4 regions of the Exiguobacterium sp. PHA03 genome follow, and region 2 is predicted to be linked to each of the others. Evidence: riboswitches for the same ligand, from Rfam matches in the RefSeq annotation. Region 2 holds a riboswitch; each other region holds the start of a gene.
What was found. Region 2 has a riboswitch for thiamine pyrophosphate ahead of Q7C19_RS02610 (thiamine phosphate synthase). Riboswitches for the same ligand answer to the same signal wherever they lie in the genome.
Positions count from the first base shown of each region.

Region 1: linked by a shared signal. The riboswitch ahead of thiD (bifunctional hydroxymethylpyrimidine kinase/phosphomethylpyrimidine kinase) and the one ahead of Q7C19_RS02610 (thiamine phosphate synthase) in region 2 are both predicted to bind thiamine pyrophosphate.
Region 3: linked by a shared signal. The riboswitch ahead of tenA (thiaminase II) and the one ahead of Q7C19_RS02610 (thiamine phosphate synthase) in region 2 are both predicted to bind thiamine pyrophosphate.
Region 4: linked by a shared signal. The riboswitch ahead of Q7C19_RS04735 (ECF transporter S component) and the one ahead of Q7C19_RS02610 (thiamine phosphate synthase) in region 2 are both predicted to bind thiamine pyrophosphate.

Region 1 covers NZ_JAUTYQ010000004.1:117,924-122,138, forward strand. The annotation lists gene thiE (thiamine phosphate synthase) at 1-549, opposite strand, end outside; gene thiM (hydroxyethylthiazole kinase) at 539-1,306, opposite strand; gene thiD (bifunctional hydroxymethylpyrimidine kinase/phosphomethylpyrimidine kinase) at 1,287-2,090, opposite strand; TPP riboswitch at 2,207-2,317, opposite strand; gene Q7C19_RS14425 (murein hydrolase activator EnvC family protein) at 2,382-3,659, opposite strand; gene Q7C19_RS14430 (murein hydrolase activator EnvC family protein) at 3,862-4,215, opposite strand, start outside.
Region 2 covers NZ_JAUTYQ010000001.1:508,225-512,439, reverse strand. The annotation lists gene thiS (sulfur carrier protein ThiS) at 1-163, opposite strand, end outside; gene Q7C19_RS02615 (FAD-dependent oxidoreductase) at 160-1,104, opposite strand; gene Q7C19_RS02610 (thiamine phosphate synthase) at 1,101-1,694, opposite strand; TPP riboswitch at 1,777-1,879, opposite strand; gene nagZ (beta-N-acetylhexosaminidase) at 1,936-3,156, opposite strand; gene Q7C19_RS02600 (OsmC family protein) at 3,153-3,578, opposite strand; gene Q7C19_RS02595 (MFS transporter) at 3,769-4,215, shown strand, end outside.
Region 3 covers NZ_JAUTYQ010000001.1:275,844-280,058, reverse strand. The annotation lists gene Q7C19_RS01435 (glycoside hydrolase family 3 protein) at 1-974, shown strand, start outside; gene Q7C19_RS01430 (hypothetical protein) at 1,006-1,314, opposite strand; gene tenA (thiaminase II) at 1,366-2,061, opposite strand; TPP riboswitch at 2,135-2,241, opposite strand; gene Q7C19_RS01420 (DUF1002 domain-containing protein) at 2,435-3,316, shown strand; gene abc-f (ribosomal protection-like ABC-F family protein) at 3,594-4,215, shown strand, end outside.
Region 4 covers NZ_JAUTYQ010000001.1:888,799-893,013, forward strand. The annotation lists gene Q7C19_RS04725 (GNAT family N-acetyltransferase) at 1-1,141, shown strand, start outside; gene Q7C19_RS04730 (50S ribosomal protein L25/general stress protein Ctc) at 1,433-2,104, shown strand; TPP riboswitch at 2,200-2,299, shown strand; gene Q7C19_RS04735 (ECF transporter S component) at 2,399-2,971, shown strand; gene Q7C19_RS04740 (ABC transporter ATP-binding protein) at 2,968-4,215, shown strand, end outside.

The DNA of each region.
Region 1 (4,215 bases), on a different contig from region 2:
TTCCGAGATGACCGCATATCCTTCTAATGGGATAGGAAGAGAAGCGACATTCGTTGCCGTAATTCCACCAATGCCGATTAAAGGTAAGCGCACGGCTTCGCGAATCGCTTGAAGCATCGTGTGTGACATCGAGTCGGCGTCTGCTTTCGATGACGTCGCAAATAGAGAACCTACACCTAAATAAGATGCTCCATCTCGTTCTGCTTCAATCGCTTGCGCGACGGTTGCTACCGATACGCCGATCACAGTGTTCGGTAAGAGACGGCGCGCTGCGGTTAGAGGAATATCTTCTTGTCCGATATGCAAACCAGCTCCGACAAGTAACGCAATATCAATTCGGTCATTGATAATCAAAGGAACATCATGACGATCCGTCAATCTCTTTAACCGGACTGCCTGTTCGAAGAATTCCTTTCCCTGCGCTGTTTTTTCCCGTAATTGTATAATCGTTGCACCACCTAAAATCGCTTCTTCAACGACCGTTTCGATTGCAACTCCCGGATGATATCGACGATCTGTCACCGCATAAATGGAATAATCAATTGACATGTTCTACCACCTCCATCAAATCTTGCTCCGTCATCAGACTGATTGCATTGAACAACTCTCGTTTGAAATTACCTAGACCTTTTTCTGATGCTGCCTGTCCTCCTGCTTTTCCCATGATAAATGTTCCGTGGACTGCTGCCTCAAACGCAGAATATCCTGCACCAAGAAAACTCGCAATCAAAGAAGCTGTCATACACCCCGTACCTGTGACGTCTCCGAGACGCGGCGTACCTACTTGTAGTTCCACTTCGCGCATGCCATCCGTGATGTAGTCGATTGGACCTGTGACGACAATGACGGACTTTTGTTTACGAGCGAATGCACGAATGATTTCTCGATCCATGATCTCATCACTAGCAGCATCGACTCCTTTTGTTCGTCCATTCTCCCCAAGCAATGTCTTGATTTCTGAAGCATTTCCTTTAACGACCGTACATCCGAGTCTACTCAATTCTTTTGAAAAGGACGTACGCAATGATGTAGCTCCCGCTCCAACTGGATCAAGGATGATCGGAACGTTCAAGCGTCTCGCTTCGCTTGCGGCGAGTCGTTGAGCTGCTTGCATGTCTGCATCAATTGTTCCAATGTTCAAGACAAGAGCTTGCGCAAGTCGAACCATCTCTTCCACTTCGCGAATATCCTCCGCCATGACTGGAGATGCGCCAACGGCGAGTGTGACATTGGCGCAATCATTGATCGTGACTGTGTTCGTCAAATGATGAATGAGTGGTTTGTGTTTAAGAATGGTCGTAAACATGTGTATCCCTCCAAAGTGAATGAAAATGATGTGTCGGTCCAATCCCTTGTCCGAGAGCAAATCCATGACGAATCGCCTCTGTAACATACTTCTTGGCCTGACGTACACTGTCCGGTAAAGCTTCTCCAAGTGCCATCCGTGCCGCAATCGCTGCAGATAAGGTACAGCCTGTTCCATGAGTATGTTGATTATCTAACCGATCTGATGTGAAACGGTATTCCTCTTGCCCGTCCCATAATAAATCCGTGGCAGCTCCCGGTAGATGTCCACCTTTTAGCAAGACGGCTCCAGTCTTCATAGCCAACTGATGCATCGCCAGTCGCATCTCCTCTAGATTAGTAACTGACTGCCCTGTTAAGCGCTCTGCTTCCGGTAAATTTGGTGTGACGAGTGTCGCAAGTGGCAGTAACTCCGCGATTAGTGCTTCCTCTGCCTCCGTCCGCAATAGGGCATGCCCGCCTTTTGCGACCATGACAGGGTCTAGTATGATCGGAACTGTCTGTTTGCGAAGATGTGTTGCAATGACGTGAATCGTTTGTGCATTCGAGACCATACCGATTTTGATAGCATCCACACGAATATCTGAAAAGATTGAAGCTAATTGGGCATCAACGATTTCCGATGATAACTCTTCTACTGCTTGAACGCCCAGTGTATTTTGAGCCGTTACCGCCGTCAAAACACTCATCCCATAAACGCCCAATGCCGAAAATGTCTTTAAATCTGCCTGAATTCCAGCTCCACCACCGGAGTCAGATCCCGCAATCGTCAATACATGTTTCATATTTTTCTCACCTTTCCATCGAGCAATGTAAGGGAGTTGTTACCGACAAAAAAAAGCGTCGACCGCTGTAAAAAAGCAGTCGACGCTATACGAAATCGTTATCCAACCATTTCGGTATTCGTTCGGCTCAACTTTCCTACGCTGGTATTATCCAGTTCAGGTAATAGGGTCGAAAACAGATTGGTTTTCCTCTCAGCCGGATTCCTCCAGCTCCCCTAGTTGCTCAAGTATTCATTTCGCCTTAACTGTAGCATAGCGGCAAGAAAAAAACGAGCCGAAGCTCGTTTTGAATTATAGGTATGCTAATGGATTAACTGCATTCAGAGGAGAAGAGGCACTGTACTGATAGCCTCCGACATGTAGTTCGAAATGCAAGTGTGGTCCTGTTGAATTCCCAGTACTACCAAGTGTTCCAACTTGCTGACCTTGAGAAACTGTTTGTCCTGCATGAACAGATAATGAACTCATATGAGCGTAGACTGTCGTATAGACTTTCCCGTCAAGGAAGTGAGAAATCATGACGTGATTTCCATAAGGCCCACCACCTGAAGCTGTAATGACCGTTCCAGCTGCTGCTGCGACGATTGGTGAGCCGACCGAACCACTGAAATCGACACCATTATGGAACGTATAGCCGTTCGCACCGCTTGCTGGTCCAAACCCTTGTGATACGCCACCAGAAGATGGACGAACGAATTTCCCACCGCTCGAAACAACGGGTGGGGCAACTGAAGTAGGTGATTCTGAACTCTTACCTGCTTGTTTTGCTGCTTGAGCATTCGCTTTAGCGGCTTTTTCAGCTGCTGCTTTCTCGGCTGCTGCTCTTTCAGCCGCTGCTTTAGCTGCTGCCTTCGCTGCCGCAATCGCACGTTCTTGAGCTTCAAGTGTGGCTTGTAGTTCTTTCGCGTCTAGAAGTTCTGTCGTAAACTTCGTCTTACCTTTTCGTAATTTTTTAAGCGTAGCACTGCGTTCTTTCATTTGAACTTTCAACGCTTTTTTTTGTTCGATTAATGTTTTCTTCTCTTCAACCTGCTCCGCCTTTTTTTCAACGAGCGCTTGTTTTGCTTCCGCTAGCTTTTGTTGGGTTGCGATGTAATCCGAAATCATTTTATCATCTTGCTCCGCGATTTTTTTCCCTGCCATGACACGACTAAATAAATCACCTAAATCCTTCGATCCAAAAATGACTTCTTCCCATTTGATTGAGTTTCCATCGTTTTCTTGGAAGACACGTAGACGATCACCGAGTAGTTCTTCTTGTTTTTTCAACATCTCTTCGTAGCGAACGATGTCTGCTTTTAATTCATCGATTCGCAAATTCAATTTCTCGATTTGTTTATTTTTTTCGGAAATCTGAAAAATCTTTTCGTTGATCGCTGCATCGATTCGATTGATTTGACGTTGTTCTTTCGAAATTTTCGACTCTTGTTTTTTAATTGCTTTTTCTAATTTACGTTGTTCTGCGGCATTTTCAGCCTTTTTTTCTTTGATCGTTGCTGCTGCAATTGGTTGTGTTCCTGTTATAAGTAATGCTCCTAAAACAATGGTAGAAATTAGTTTTTTTAGCATATATCGTTTTCCTCACTTATGTTTTTCATATTTTATTATAGTATTCAAGTTTCTCTCATATCTGAAATAGATTATAGCACCCTAATCGTTTCAAAAAAATTTCATTTACATTTCAAATGAAAACGTTTTTTTGTAATATAATCATTTATTTTTTGAAAATCGCAAAAAAAGAACCGCTGCATAAGCAACGATTCTTTACTGTTTAAAACATCGTCATTGGGTTCACTGAGCTAGCTGGACCAGTTGCACTATAGCTGTATCCACCGACGTGGATTTCAAAGTGTAAGTGTGGACCAGTTGAATTCCCAGTACTTCCACGTAAACCGATTTGTTCACCTTGACTGACGCGTTGACCTGCGTGAGCATTGAGTGCGCTCATATGAGCATACAATGTTGTGTACGTTTTACCGTTTAATTGGTGAGCAATCATGATGTGGTTTCCGTAAGGACCACCACCTGATGCTGTAATGACTGTTCCTGTTGCAGCTGCAACGATTGGAGTTCCAACCGGACCACCAAAGTCGATCCCGTTATGGAACGTATAACCGTTTTCTCC
Region 2 (4,215 bases):
CATTGTTCCGAACGACCGTTTGATTGTAAGCTCCGCGGTCGATGATCTGTCGGTTCTGTTCGACGATGACGAGTTTTTCCCCTAAGCCAAGTTGCGTGAGCATGTCCTCAATCGTCTCAATCTGTTCAATGGTGTGGTCGTTGCCGTTAATCGTAATATTCATCGGACTTCCTCCTTTAGGATCAACCGTAATGTGTTTGCCAAGACTTCCGCTGTCGCCGGTGCGAGTAATATGCCATGCCGATGATGCCCCGTCGCTATAAAGATCCGACGGGATGAATCGGCGACTCCGATATATGGCAAGCCGAACTCTGTTTGTGGTCGTACGCCTGACCAGACTTCTTCGATGACAGCATCACGGATCGGTGGATAGAGACGCTCTGCTGCTTGAAGCAGTGACGTGACTCCTGCGACACTAACACCGATCGTCTCGTCGTGCGGTAGTTCGGTCGCACCGATCAATATCCGTCCGTCCGCTTTCGGTACGAGGTAGACGGCGTCATCAAACAGGATCGAGCGTAACGGCTGACCCGCGAGACGGACTGCGAGACACTCCCCTTTGACCCCATATGTCGCAATCGAAATGCCAACTGTATCGAGCAAGGCTTGGGACCCGCGTCCGGCAGCAACCGTCACCGTTCGTCCCGTCCACGTTCCCGTGTTCGACTCAACCCTAATGAAATCATTACTCTCCTCGATTCGCGTGACGTCCACCTGTTCTTCGATTGGTACCCCACGATTTCGTAAGACATGCATCAATGCAGTCGTTAGTCGTCGCGGGTCGATTTGACCGACCGATGGAAATAAGTATTCTTGCCCATTTTGTTTCAATAAAAATGGTTGTTCCCGGTAGCCACAATCGATCCCGGTCTCGCGCGTGAGGCGTCGCGCAAGTAACGGATACAGACGGCGACTTCGCGCGGCAAGCGTATGCAATTCTTCTCTCAGCTCGATGTCCGTCGCAAGCATCCCGGCAGCCGCCCGACTCGTCCCTTGTCCGCATGTTCCGCGATCAAGGACAAGAACGGATTCGTTCTGACAAGCGAGACTGTAAGCAAGCGTCAAACCGATGACTCCACCACCGATGATGATGTGATCCGTCATACCCGTACCCCCTGATAACGCTGAATGGCAGCATGCGGGTCCGCTTGACCGAGAATACCGGATAAGACGGCGATTCCGCTTGCACCGGTCGCTGCGATCTCAGGAATGCGATCAGGAGTGATCCCGCCGATTGCGATGACTGGTTTCGTCGTGAAAGTGACAACTTGCTTCAAGGCATCGATCCCTCGCGGTGGCACGTTTGGTTTCGACGCTGTCGGATAAATATGACCGTAAAGCAGTCGGTCGGCTCCTTCCGCTTCCGCTGCAAGTGCTTCTGCCAGAGAGTGGACGGATTTCCCGATGATGAGATTCGGAAAGTGTCGCCGAACATCGCAGACACGTAAGGAACGTCGCGTCAATTGCACACCGATGCCAGCGACATGGGCGACGTCGACCCGGTCGTGAACGGTTAATTGATCAGACGAATACCCTTTTGCAAGGAGCGCGTCAATCAGATCTAACAATTCTGTTGCCGACAAATTTGGTTCTCGAAGATGAAGCTGATCCGTATATGGTTGAAGCGATTGAAAGGTTTCCACTCCATCGCGTGGATTGATGGATCCCGTCGAAATCAGATGTAGACGCATCATGTTCTTCCTTTCCATACGAAAAAGGACCACTCCCGATGTTGAAGGGAGTGGTCCGAAAATGCGCTGAAGCGCTAAGGATATCTAAGGTTTCGAGCCACTTCCCTCCGCTAGTACGAACTAGATCAGGTTCAAAGGGTCCGGATACTTCCGTCTCAGTCTGCTGCGAGACTCCCCTAGTGCCTTTTCGTGTTTAATTGGCTTGCCCCATTAGTCTAGCATGAGTCGCTTTGCTTCGCTAGTCCTAGTTGAGCGCTTCCACTTGCTGAACAAGCTCCGATTTCGTCGGTCGCTGTTGCTTCTGGCTGTCGGCATAGGTCTGCTTCAGCTTCAGGATCCGCATCACTTTAGCATCGAGCATCTCTGACGACAACGTTTTTTCTTTAACGGCTTGCATCACTTCGGTGTGGACCTTCGGATAGGCACCTGCTTCCGAAAACATCGCCATATCTGCTCCATTGACAAGTGCCTGGCGTGCCGCTTCCGCGAGACCATATCGTTTCGTGATCGCCCCCATGACAAGGTCATCCGTGATGATGACACCCTTGAATCCGAGTTGTTGACGCAAGAGGTCAGTCAAGATCGGCTTCGAGAGCGAAGATGGATTTTGATCGTCATACGCGGGATAGAGAATATGGGCGACCATCACCATCTCGGCGCCCTCTTGAATCGCTTCTTGGAACGGTAACAGTTCCGTTCGCTTCAGTTCTTCCTTTGATGCTGTCACTTTCGGCAAACCGACATGGGAATCGACACTCGTATTGCCGTGACCGGGAAAATGTTTGACGACCGGAATCGTTCCCGTCTCTTGCATCCCATGCATCAGGGCCGTACCGAGAGTCGCGACGGTCTTTGGATCAGCACTTAACGCACGGTCGCCGATGATTGGATTGTTCGGATTGCTATTGACGTCAAGGACCGGTGCGAAGTCCATGTTGAACCCATAAAATCGTGACAGGTGACCGAGCGTACGTCCGACATCTTCCATTTTTGCAGCATCTGCACCTTGCGCCATCCGTTGACTAGTCGGGAGACGTAATCGTTGATCCGGTACCCGGCTGACCCGTCCGCCCTCTTCATCAACCCCGACGAAGGCATACGGTTTTTGGTTCGTTTCTTGAATGGCACGCGTGAACGTCAAGAGTTGATCTTCTGACGTAATATTCCCACCAAGCAGTAAGACCCCACCGATCGCATGCGTCTGCAACAATTTCCGGTCAGCTGCTGAAAGTTCCGTGCCGGCAACTCCGATATAGAGCAATTGATCGATCTTTTCTGACGTCGACATCGCTTCAAGTTGTTGCTTTAATCGTGCTTGTTGTTGTGCTTCCTTTGTCGGCTCAGGCTTTGATTTCTTCGCCTCCGTCGGTTGCTTCGTTGCTGGTTGTGATGGTTTCGTTGGTTCCGTCGTCTCCTGCGCACACCCTGCAAGCAACAGGCAACCGATCAGTGCTACTTTCTTCACAAAGGATCCTCGCTCCGGACACCATTGATGGAATAATAGACGGAAATCTCAGCGTTCAAGGATTGCGAGACCGAACAATATTTATCTTTTGATAACGAGATGGCGCGACGGACCTTATCTTCTGGGAGATCACCTTCAAGCCGGTAATGAATCGAGATCGACGTAAAACGCCGCGGATGATCCTCTGCCCGTTCCCCTTCGATATCCATTTCGAAATGAGTAATCGTCAAGCGCATCTTCTCTAAAATCGAGACGATGTCGATTCCAGTACAGCCGGCAACGGCATGTAGTAGCAGTTCAGTCGGTCGTGGTGCTTGATTTTCGCCACCGTTCTCCGGTGCTGCATCCATCGCAAGATGATGCCCTGATTCCGTCTGTCCACTAAACCCCATCTGTTTGTTCCATGTCACTGTCGCTTGCATCGTTTCCACTCCTTTGTCAGTAGTCTTCATCTGTAGTATACGCAAAAAACAGCAAGCCTGGAAATTCTCACGCTATTTCGAATAATGGTTCTTTTCCCGAATTCTCGCTTTGCGATACCCGACGAAATCGTTTCATGCTATCCTGTTACTCATAGTTTCGCGCGCAAGCGCCAGAATTGAGGAATCATCCATGTCACCTACTACTCGTTTAAGTCGACGCGATTGGCTGTTGATCGCCACGTTGTCGCTCCTGACGTTCGTTCTCGGAACAAGCGAATTCGTCATCGTCGGGATCCTCGCTGAAATCTCCTCAGCTCTTAATATCACGATCGCAACAGCCGGTACGCTCGTCTCGGCATTTGCCATTTCCTTTGCGATTGGTACACCAATTGTAATGTCGCTGACCGGTCACCTGGAACGGCGTCGCCTGATCCTACGTCTGTTACTCGTTTGGGTCTTACTGAACCTTGCCAGTAGTTTTGCTCCAAGTTACGAAGTATTGCTCGCAACCCGCATCCTGACTGCCATCCTGACCGGTGTCTTGATCTCGCTCGCAATGGTCGTCGCAAGCGATGGCGTACCTGTCGCGAAGCGCGGTGTCGCCGTTTCGTTCATTTTTGGTGGTTTTACACTCGCG
Region 3 (4,215 bases), 230 kb from region 2:
ATGCATTGAATATGCAGGCGATCGCCGACAATTTTACGGAATCAGAAGCCGTTCTGAAAACATTTGACGCCGGTGTCGACATCGCGCTCATGCCAACGATTCTTCGTTCCGAGCAGGATGTCACAAAACTCGACCAGATTTTCAAGGACGTGATTGCGGCAGTCAAAGACGGACGTCTGTCAGAGGAACGGATTGATCAATCGGTCGAGCGGATCCTGACGCTGAAGGCAGAACGCGGAATATGGAATGGCACGACGGATACGACATCCTTAGCAGATAAACTCGCGCAAGCGAACCAAATCGTCGGTAGTCCCGAACATAAAGTAAAAGAACGCGCGATGACGGAAGCCGCGGTCACACTCGTGAAAAATGATCAACGGACGTTACCCTTCAAGCCGAAAAAAAATGCAAATGTTCTTGTGATTGCCCCTGCGACGGATCAAACGGACAGTATGAAAAAGACGATTGCTTCCCTGTCTAAGAACCGGAACTGGCACGTAACGACAGCGAATTACTCGGCTACTACGCTACCGCTCGACCAAAACCCGACACTACGGGCACAACTCGATGCAGCAGATTACATCATCGTCGGTTCAAACGTCAATACGAGTGCCAAACTACTGCCTACTGCACCAGAACAAGCGATTCCGGCTTCAATCTTCCGGTATGCGAAACAAACAGATATACCATCCGTCTTGCTTAGCCTCCGCAATCCATACGATGTCGCCGTTCAACCGGACGCACCGGCACACGTCCTCGTCTATGGTTTTAAAGGGGATCCGAACGGACCGGACTCCGAAGCAGGCAATCTGAAATCAGCGGGACCAAATCTTCCTGCCGGTATTCGAGCCATCTTCGGAACGCTCAAACCGCAAGGCACCTTACCAGTTGATGTGCCGGTCTTTCAGAACGGTATCTTTACCGATCAACTGCATCTCGAATTCGGTGACGGCTTTAAAAATTGGAAAAAATGAGAACATGATACACCAAAAGACCGAGACTCCTTTAAAGGATGCCTCGGTCTTTTAATAATTGATATGAAGATTCAGTTTCTGCTTTCGCACGCTCGTAGACACGATGAAGTGAATAAGTCAACGAAGCATAGAGGACGACGACCAGGACAGTTGCGATAGTTCTCCCCGTTGTAAAACCAAACTGAAGCAACACCTGAAAATTCTGAATCGTAGCATATGTGCCGTACACCGCCATCAATATGGGAATGATGTACCCAACAAATCTAACTTTCACTTTTCCGAGCACCTGTTGCACGACATATGCCGCGAGGATCACGAGTGCGATGACTATGATTTCCATTCCAATCCCTACTTTCACTAGATGGTATTCCTAATTCTACCATCTACTGGTTTAAGAAGATACCGGGCGAGCTGGAATCGTCTCGTAAATCGACGTAAACGTCTCTTCCGTCCATCCCATATGCCAAAACAGCAACTCATAATAACAGCTCGTCACGAAATGCCGTTTCATCCGCTCTCGTTCAGTCGGGCTTGCTTGTTCCGCCAACGCATCAAGCCGCGCAATCTGTTCAAAGACGACCTTTTCGAACCATTCCGAACTATATGTGTCAATCCATTGCTGATAGATTTTTTCATCCGGTGTACACGTCAATAATTGTTGTCCAACTTCATAATACAACCAGTAACATGGCAAGATGGCAGCAATCGTCTCACCAAGCGTCCCTTCACTCGCATGATGCATGTGTGAGACGTAAGCATATGCCGTTGGTGCCGGTTCAAATGCTTCAAGGTCTGCTTCCGTGATACCGAGCGGCTCGAAAAATGATTGATGCAAGCTCAGTTCTGCCCCATATGTCGAAGTCGCGTGCTCGGCAAGTGTCGCGATCGTCGCAAAGTCATCTGCTTTTGACGCTGCCTTCGCTTGAATCTTCGCAAAGTGTTTTAAGTAATACGCATCCTGCATGACATAATGTCGAAATTTCGAGAGCGGTAACGTTCCCTCGCCGATTCCTTGAACGAATGGGTGCGTAAAACTACTGTCCCAATACGCTTGTGCTGCTTGTTTGATTTCTTGTGTGAATGTCATGATCTCATCCTCCTCGTTTTTATGAAACGAAAAAAACACCACCCCGAAACACACGGGCATGGCGCAAGAAGAACAAGACTTGACGCCACTTCCCTCCGTAAGTACGAACTTAATCAGGTTCAAAGGGTCCGAACGTCTTCGTTCGTCTCAGTCGGCCTACCGACTCCCCTAGTGGTCATTATTCGATTCAAATCCACTATAGCATGCTGAAAGTGGAAGTCAAGTTGTCCTCTTTTCGCTATACTATGGAGTGTCAGAAGGCGGATATCGTCTCCATCTACAGACCGATTCCGAACTTCTTTCGTTCTCGTACACTAATTTTAGTACCTGATACTATAATTCATTCTGTTACTTACAATTGGAGGATTTCATTATGCATACACCAACAAAAATCATGGCGTCAGCCGTTATTGCTTCTGCTTTATTACTTCCGACAGCCGCATCCGCCGAGCAGGTCGTCGATAAGACGATCGTCACTCTCGGTGAGTCACTCGGCGCAAAAGATAAGGCTTGGGTGCTTTCACGTCTCAATGCACCGGAAGGTATCACACCGATCATCGCAACCTCTGCAGACGAAGAAAAATACCTCGGGAAAAACATCCCCCAGTCACAAAAGGGCGGCAACATGTATTCATCCGCTAAGATCGAATTGACGGAAAAAGGTGACGGACTTTCCGTTGCGACGGAAAACATCACGTGGGTGACGAAGGATATGTATTTGAACGCTCTCGTCACGGCAGGTGTCAAAGATGCCGACATCACGATCACTTCTCCTTATAAAGTGACTGGAACATCGGCACTGACAGGAATCATGAAAGCCTATGATCAAACTTCGGCTGAGACCGGAATCAAGCTGAGTGACGAACGGAAAGATTTAGCACAGCAAGAATTATCGGTCACATCAGACGTCGGGAAGACAGTCGGGACAGATAAAGTCGCTGATTTGATGAATGAGATCAAGGCCGAAATCGCGAATCAAAAACCGGAAACAAAAGTCGAGATCGAAAACCTGATCGTCCAAGTCATTCAAAACAACAACATCCAACTGTCTGATGCACAGATGGATCGGTTGACGAATCTATTCAATCAAATGGAGCAAGCGAACATCAACTGGGGGCAAATCGAGAGTGGACTGAAAAATGCTGGTCAAGACATCCATGCGTTTGCAACGTCCGAGGAGACAAAAGGATTCTTCGCTAAATTATTTGATGGTCTGAGTGACTTCTTCAGTTCGATTGCTGGTGTGTTCAAATAATTCAGACTTCCTCAATTAACAAGATAATGGTAAACTGGTTGTATCTGAAACGAAAGGTGGTGTGAAATGATGGACTTTGCTGCGTGCAAACATTGGTTAATGGAACAATTGTATCTGTTGCGCGCGATTTTTCATGGAATGGCGTTCTAAGGCACCCGTCTGCCCTTTTTTAGAACTTCATGATTGAAAAATACAGCAAAGCGCATCTTTCACACACTAGGGAGAGTGCTATTTGCGCTCTCCCTTTTTTTAATGCGCGCGAAAGGATCAACTTATTATGATGATTTGCGACATTCAACATCTGACAAAACAATTCGGAGGCGAAACGATTTTAACGGACGTTTCCCTCTTCTTAAACGAACACGATCGTGTCGGTCTGATTGGACGAAACGGGAGTGGTAAAACGACATTACTCCGCTTACTTGCTCGCCTTGACCAACCGGACGGTGGCGTCATCTATCAAAAGAACGGTTTGACGATTGGCTACTTGGAACAACTTCCCACTTATGCCGAGACAATGACCGGACTCGACGTCCTTTGGACGGCGTTTGAAGAGATCCTCGCAATCCGTTCTCGGATGCAACAGTTGGAGCTTTTGATGGCGACAGCGCCAGATGATCTGGATGCACTACTCGTTCGATATGCGGAAGCGACAAATGCATTCGAACAAAAAGATGGCTATCTACTCGACTCGAAGATCGAGCGCATGGTGAACGGATTACATTTACGTCCGTTACTCACTCGCCCTTTCCATCAGTTGAGCGGCGGTGAGCAAACGAAGATTTGCCTCGGTCGCATGTTGCTGATGGAACCACACCTCCTAATCCTTGATGAGCCGACGAACCATCTTGATTTAGCTGCCGTTGAATGGTTAGAACAATTCTTACGGGACTACACTG
Region 4 (4,215 bases), 380 kb from region 2:
CGGCTTCACACCGATTGCAGCTACGCTTGGTAGTGGTGACGCCCAGTTTGTACCGATGTTGTTGTCGCGCGCAACATACGAACGATCCGTCATCGCGGATGTCTTACGTCCCCTGCATTTTCTAGCCGGTCCGGTCGAGGTTGCGCCGACGGTTCGTCAAGCGGCGCAACAAGCACCGCGTCCACATCGGACGGCCTCGATGCGGCAGCTCGATCAAGATTTACGTGGCCGAATGTGTCAGTTGCTGGATTTGCCACATGTCTCGATGGCCGTCGGCAGCGGTACGCTCGCCAATGATATTGTCGCGCAACAACTCACTGGACATGGATTGATCCTGAACGGCGGCGAGTTCGGTCAACGCTTGATTGATCACGCGTCACGTGCCGGCAAGTCCTTTGATGTCCATACGCTTCCCCCCGGTCACCCGATCGACTTGAAGCAACTCGCTCATCAATTGAGGCAAACGGCATACAACTGGATCTGGTTGACGCATTGTGAGACGTCAACGGGTGTTCTCTATGATCTTGATGCAGTAAAAGTGCTGTTAGATCAACGAACCGCACTCGTCGTCGATGCGATCAGCGCTGTTGGAACCGGACGTTTCTCATACGCTGGTTGCAAATTCGTCACGACTGTTTCCGGGAAAGCGATTGGTGGTTTACCGGGTCTTGCGTTCATTGGTCACGCAGATCGCGTCCTACCTTCTCTCTGTATTCCCCGTTATCTGGATTTAGGACTCTATGCGGAAGGGGTTGCCTTTTCCGGCTCGTCGAACCTGTTGCTTGCCTGTCAGGCAGCGCTTGATGCCCTCGATCTTAATCAAGCAGCAATCAAGATGACCTATCTCGAACAAGCCGTCCGCGCAACTGGATTCCAACTCCTCGCACAACAAGAAGCACAAGCGCCGGGAATACTGACGATCGTTCATCCGTCCGCAACCGCTTTAGGCGACGCTCTGCGCATTCAGGGGTATCACGTCCAGTACGAAAGCGACTATCTCGTTTACAATCAGTGGCTGCAAATTTCGACGATGGGACAGACGACGATGCGGCAAATTGAACGCCTCGTTCGTGTTTTAGTTCGTGAAAATCAACGAATCATCATAAAGAATGAAAAAAACGAAAGACCTCTTAACCCCTGATTTCAAGCGGTTTGGAGGTCTTTCGACTTCAAAAAGATAAAAAAAGAGGTTTATGGATTTAAAACATAGGGGTATAAACTCATTAGCACCGCATCAAACCGGTGACTTACTCACACATGTTTCTCAATATCAGCGTAATGACCTGGGAGAGAAATGCAAAGTCACGAAAGCGTCAGATTCATGAGAGTCTGAAACCGATTGTCTTAGCATGATTCATATTGTTCAGGATTCGTCCTGCTCCTACATTCATTACCTTTTGAGGGCTATACCAAATTCAAGGGGGAAATGAACATGTCAGTTAATTTAACAGCCGAAAAACGCGAGGTACGTCCACGCTCACTCCGTAAACAATTGCGTCATGAAGGAAAAGCTCTTGGCGTCGTGTATGGTTACAAAGTGGAAAGTACACCAATCGCATTTGAAGAAAAAGAATTGCTTAAAATCGTCCGAGAAAACGGTGAAAACGTCTTGATTTCACTCAAACTCGACGGTAAAAATATTAACGTCTTGATCAATCGCCGTGATATGGATGTCTTCACACCAACAGTCGATCACGTTGAATTCATCGCCGTGAAAATGGATGAAGAAACAGAAGTCGAAGCAGACGTTGTACTTGTTGGCGAAGCAGCCGGTGCAAAAGTTGGTGGTTTCCTATCACAAACACTCTTTAAAGTAACAGTCGCCGCTACACCAGATAAATTACCAGAGAACGTCGAAGTCGACGTCACGAACCTCGAAATCGGCGATTCGATTTCTGTAGCCGATCTTCCAGAACAAAAAGATTTCCGCATCGTTACAGAAGGCGATATTCAAGTCGCAGCTGTCGTCGAATCGACACTCGAGCAGGATCTTGAAGAAATCGAGGAAGCAGAGGCACAAGCAGAAGCTGGCGAAGACAACGAAGCGGAAGCAACAGAAGCGTCTTCAGAAGAAACAGCTGAAGAGAACGAAGACAATAAATAAGTCGTTTAACGATACGCCCTTTGCGGCGTATCGTTTTTTTGTGTCTTGACAACAGACGCTGGATTGCCTAAAGTGAACAGCGTATCACCTATTACCATATCCACTAGGGGAGCCCAATTGGCTGAGACGATTCACTTCGGACCCTTCGAACCTGATCTAGTTCATACTAGCGTAGGAAAGTGGAGCGATCACATCCAATGACTCCTGCTGCGCGCAGTTTTTCTGAGGACCGCTCTCTTTTTTACGGAGGGCGGTCTTTTTGGCGTCTCCCCCATTCAAAGGAGGACGTATCTAATGCAACACTGGAAAATGAAAGAAATCATGGTCATGATGATGCTCGCCGTCGCTTGCGGCGTCATCTATCTTGGTTGGTCAACACTCTGGTTGCCGATCTCAGCGATCTTCGGTCCTGTCGGTGCCAACTGGATGTTTGGCATCTGGATCATTGCGAGTCCGCTCGTCGCAGCAATCATTCAAAAGCCAGGTGCCGCTTTAATTGCGGAAGTCGTCGCGGCAGCCGTCGAACTGTTCACAGGTAGTCATTTTGGTTTATCCGCTCTTCTGATCGGAGTCTGCCAAGGACTTGGTGCGGAACTCGTCTTCGCGATGACGCGTTACCGTCGTTATGACACATGGACCTTGATGTTATCGGGTGTCGGAGCCGCGATTGGTAGCATCGTTTATAGTCTAATCGCGAACGGATTCGGTTACTACACAACGACGACGTTGCTTGCGACAACTGGCTTACAATTGATCAGCGGCGCATTACTCGGTGGCTTGCTTGCAGCCATTCTCGTCCGTCGCCTTGTTGCGACTGGTGTCTTGAACGGGTTTGCGGCAGGACGTGCGAAACGAGAAATCGCATGATTACTGTCGACGACCTCAGCATCCGCTATCCCGGTCAGATGAAATCGGTGCTCAATCATGTATCGCTGACGATTGAGCAAGGGACGACCCTTCTGCTCGGACGAAGTGGTAGTGGCAAGACGACATTACTTCATGCCCTTGCCGGACTGACACCGGAAACGATTGAAGTCGAACAGACTGGTACCGTTACCCGGTCCGGTTCGGTCGGAATCTTGTTTCAAAATCCAGAAGAACAGTTCTGCATGGAGACGATCGGACGCGAAATCGCTTTTAGTTTAGAAAATCGCTCGATTCCGCGCGTGGAGATGGATGAACGAATTGAACGCTTACTCGCACTCGTCGGTCTCCCCCTCCCCTTCTCGACACCGATCGCGAGTCTATCCGGTGGAATGAAACAGCGTCTCGCGCTCGCAGCGGTCCTAGCACTTGAGCCGACGATCTTATTACTCGATGAACCAACGGCTCAGATTGATCCAATCGGACAACATGAGCTGATGGCGTTGATTTTTCGGATTCAAAAAGAACACGATTTAACGATCGTCTTGATCGAACACCAACTCGATGTCTGTTTGTCGTACGTCGACCAGGTCGTCTTGCTTGAGGACGGATCGATTACTGCGACAGCAGATCCACGGGATCTGTTCCCCCAGGATTACAAAGAGCTTCAAACGAAAGGTATTGCCGTTCCCTCTTTGTATCCGTATACGTTAGAGACATTACCCATAGATGGACCGCAAGCGGCGCGACTTCATGTGCCTTCCCCCGTCGCTACAGCTGGTCGCTCTTTATTACACGTCTCTGCATTATCGACGAAAGCACCATATCCGCTGACCGATGCGACATTTTCCCTGCAGACAGGAGAATGGGTGATGCTGCTTGGGGCAAATGGATCCGGGAAAAGTACATTGCTTGCGACACTCGGGCGGTTGCTTCCCAATCGTGGAACGTATCAGCTCCAGGGACGTCCGGTTCATCGTTACTCCCGGCGTCGCTTTTATGAGCACGTTGGCTATGTCTTTCAACAACCGGATCTGCAGTTTCTTAAGCTGACGGTCGAAGCGGAAATCGACTGGAGCCACCGGGCAGCGACGAACGTTAAGCGCGCGGCGTTGCTCGAACGGCTGGAACTGACATCTGTCAAACAGCAGTCACCACTTGCTCTTAGTACGGGGCAACAACGACGGCTCAGCGTCGCAACGATGCTCGGACAAACGAAAGACTTATTGTTGCTCGATGAACCGACC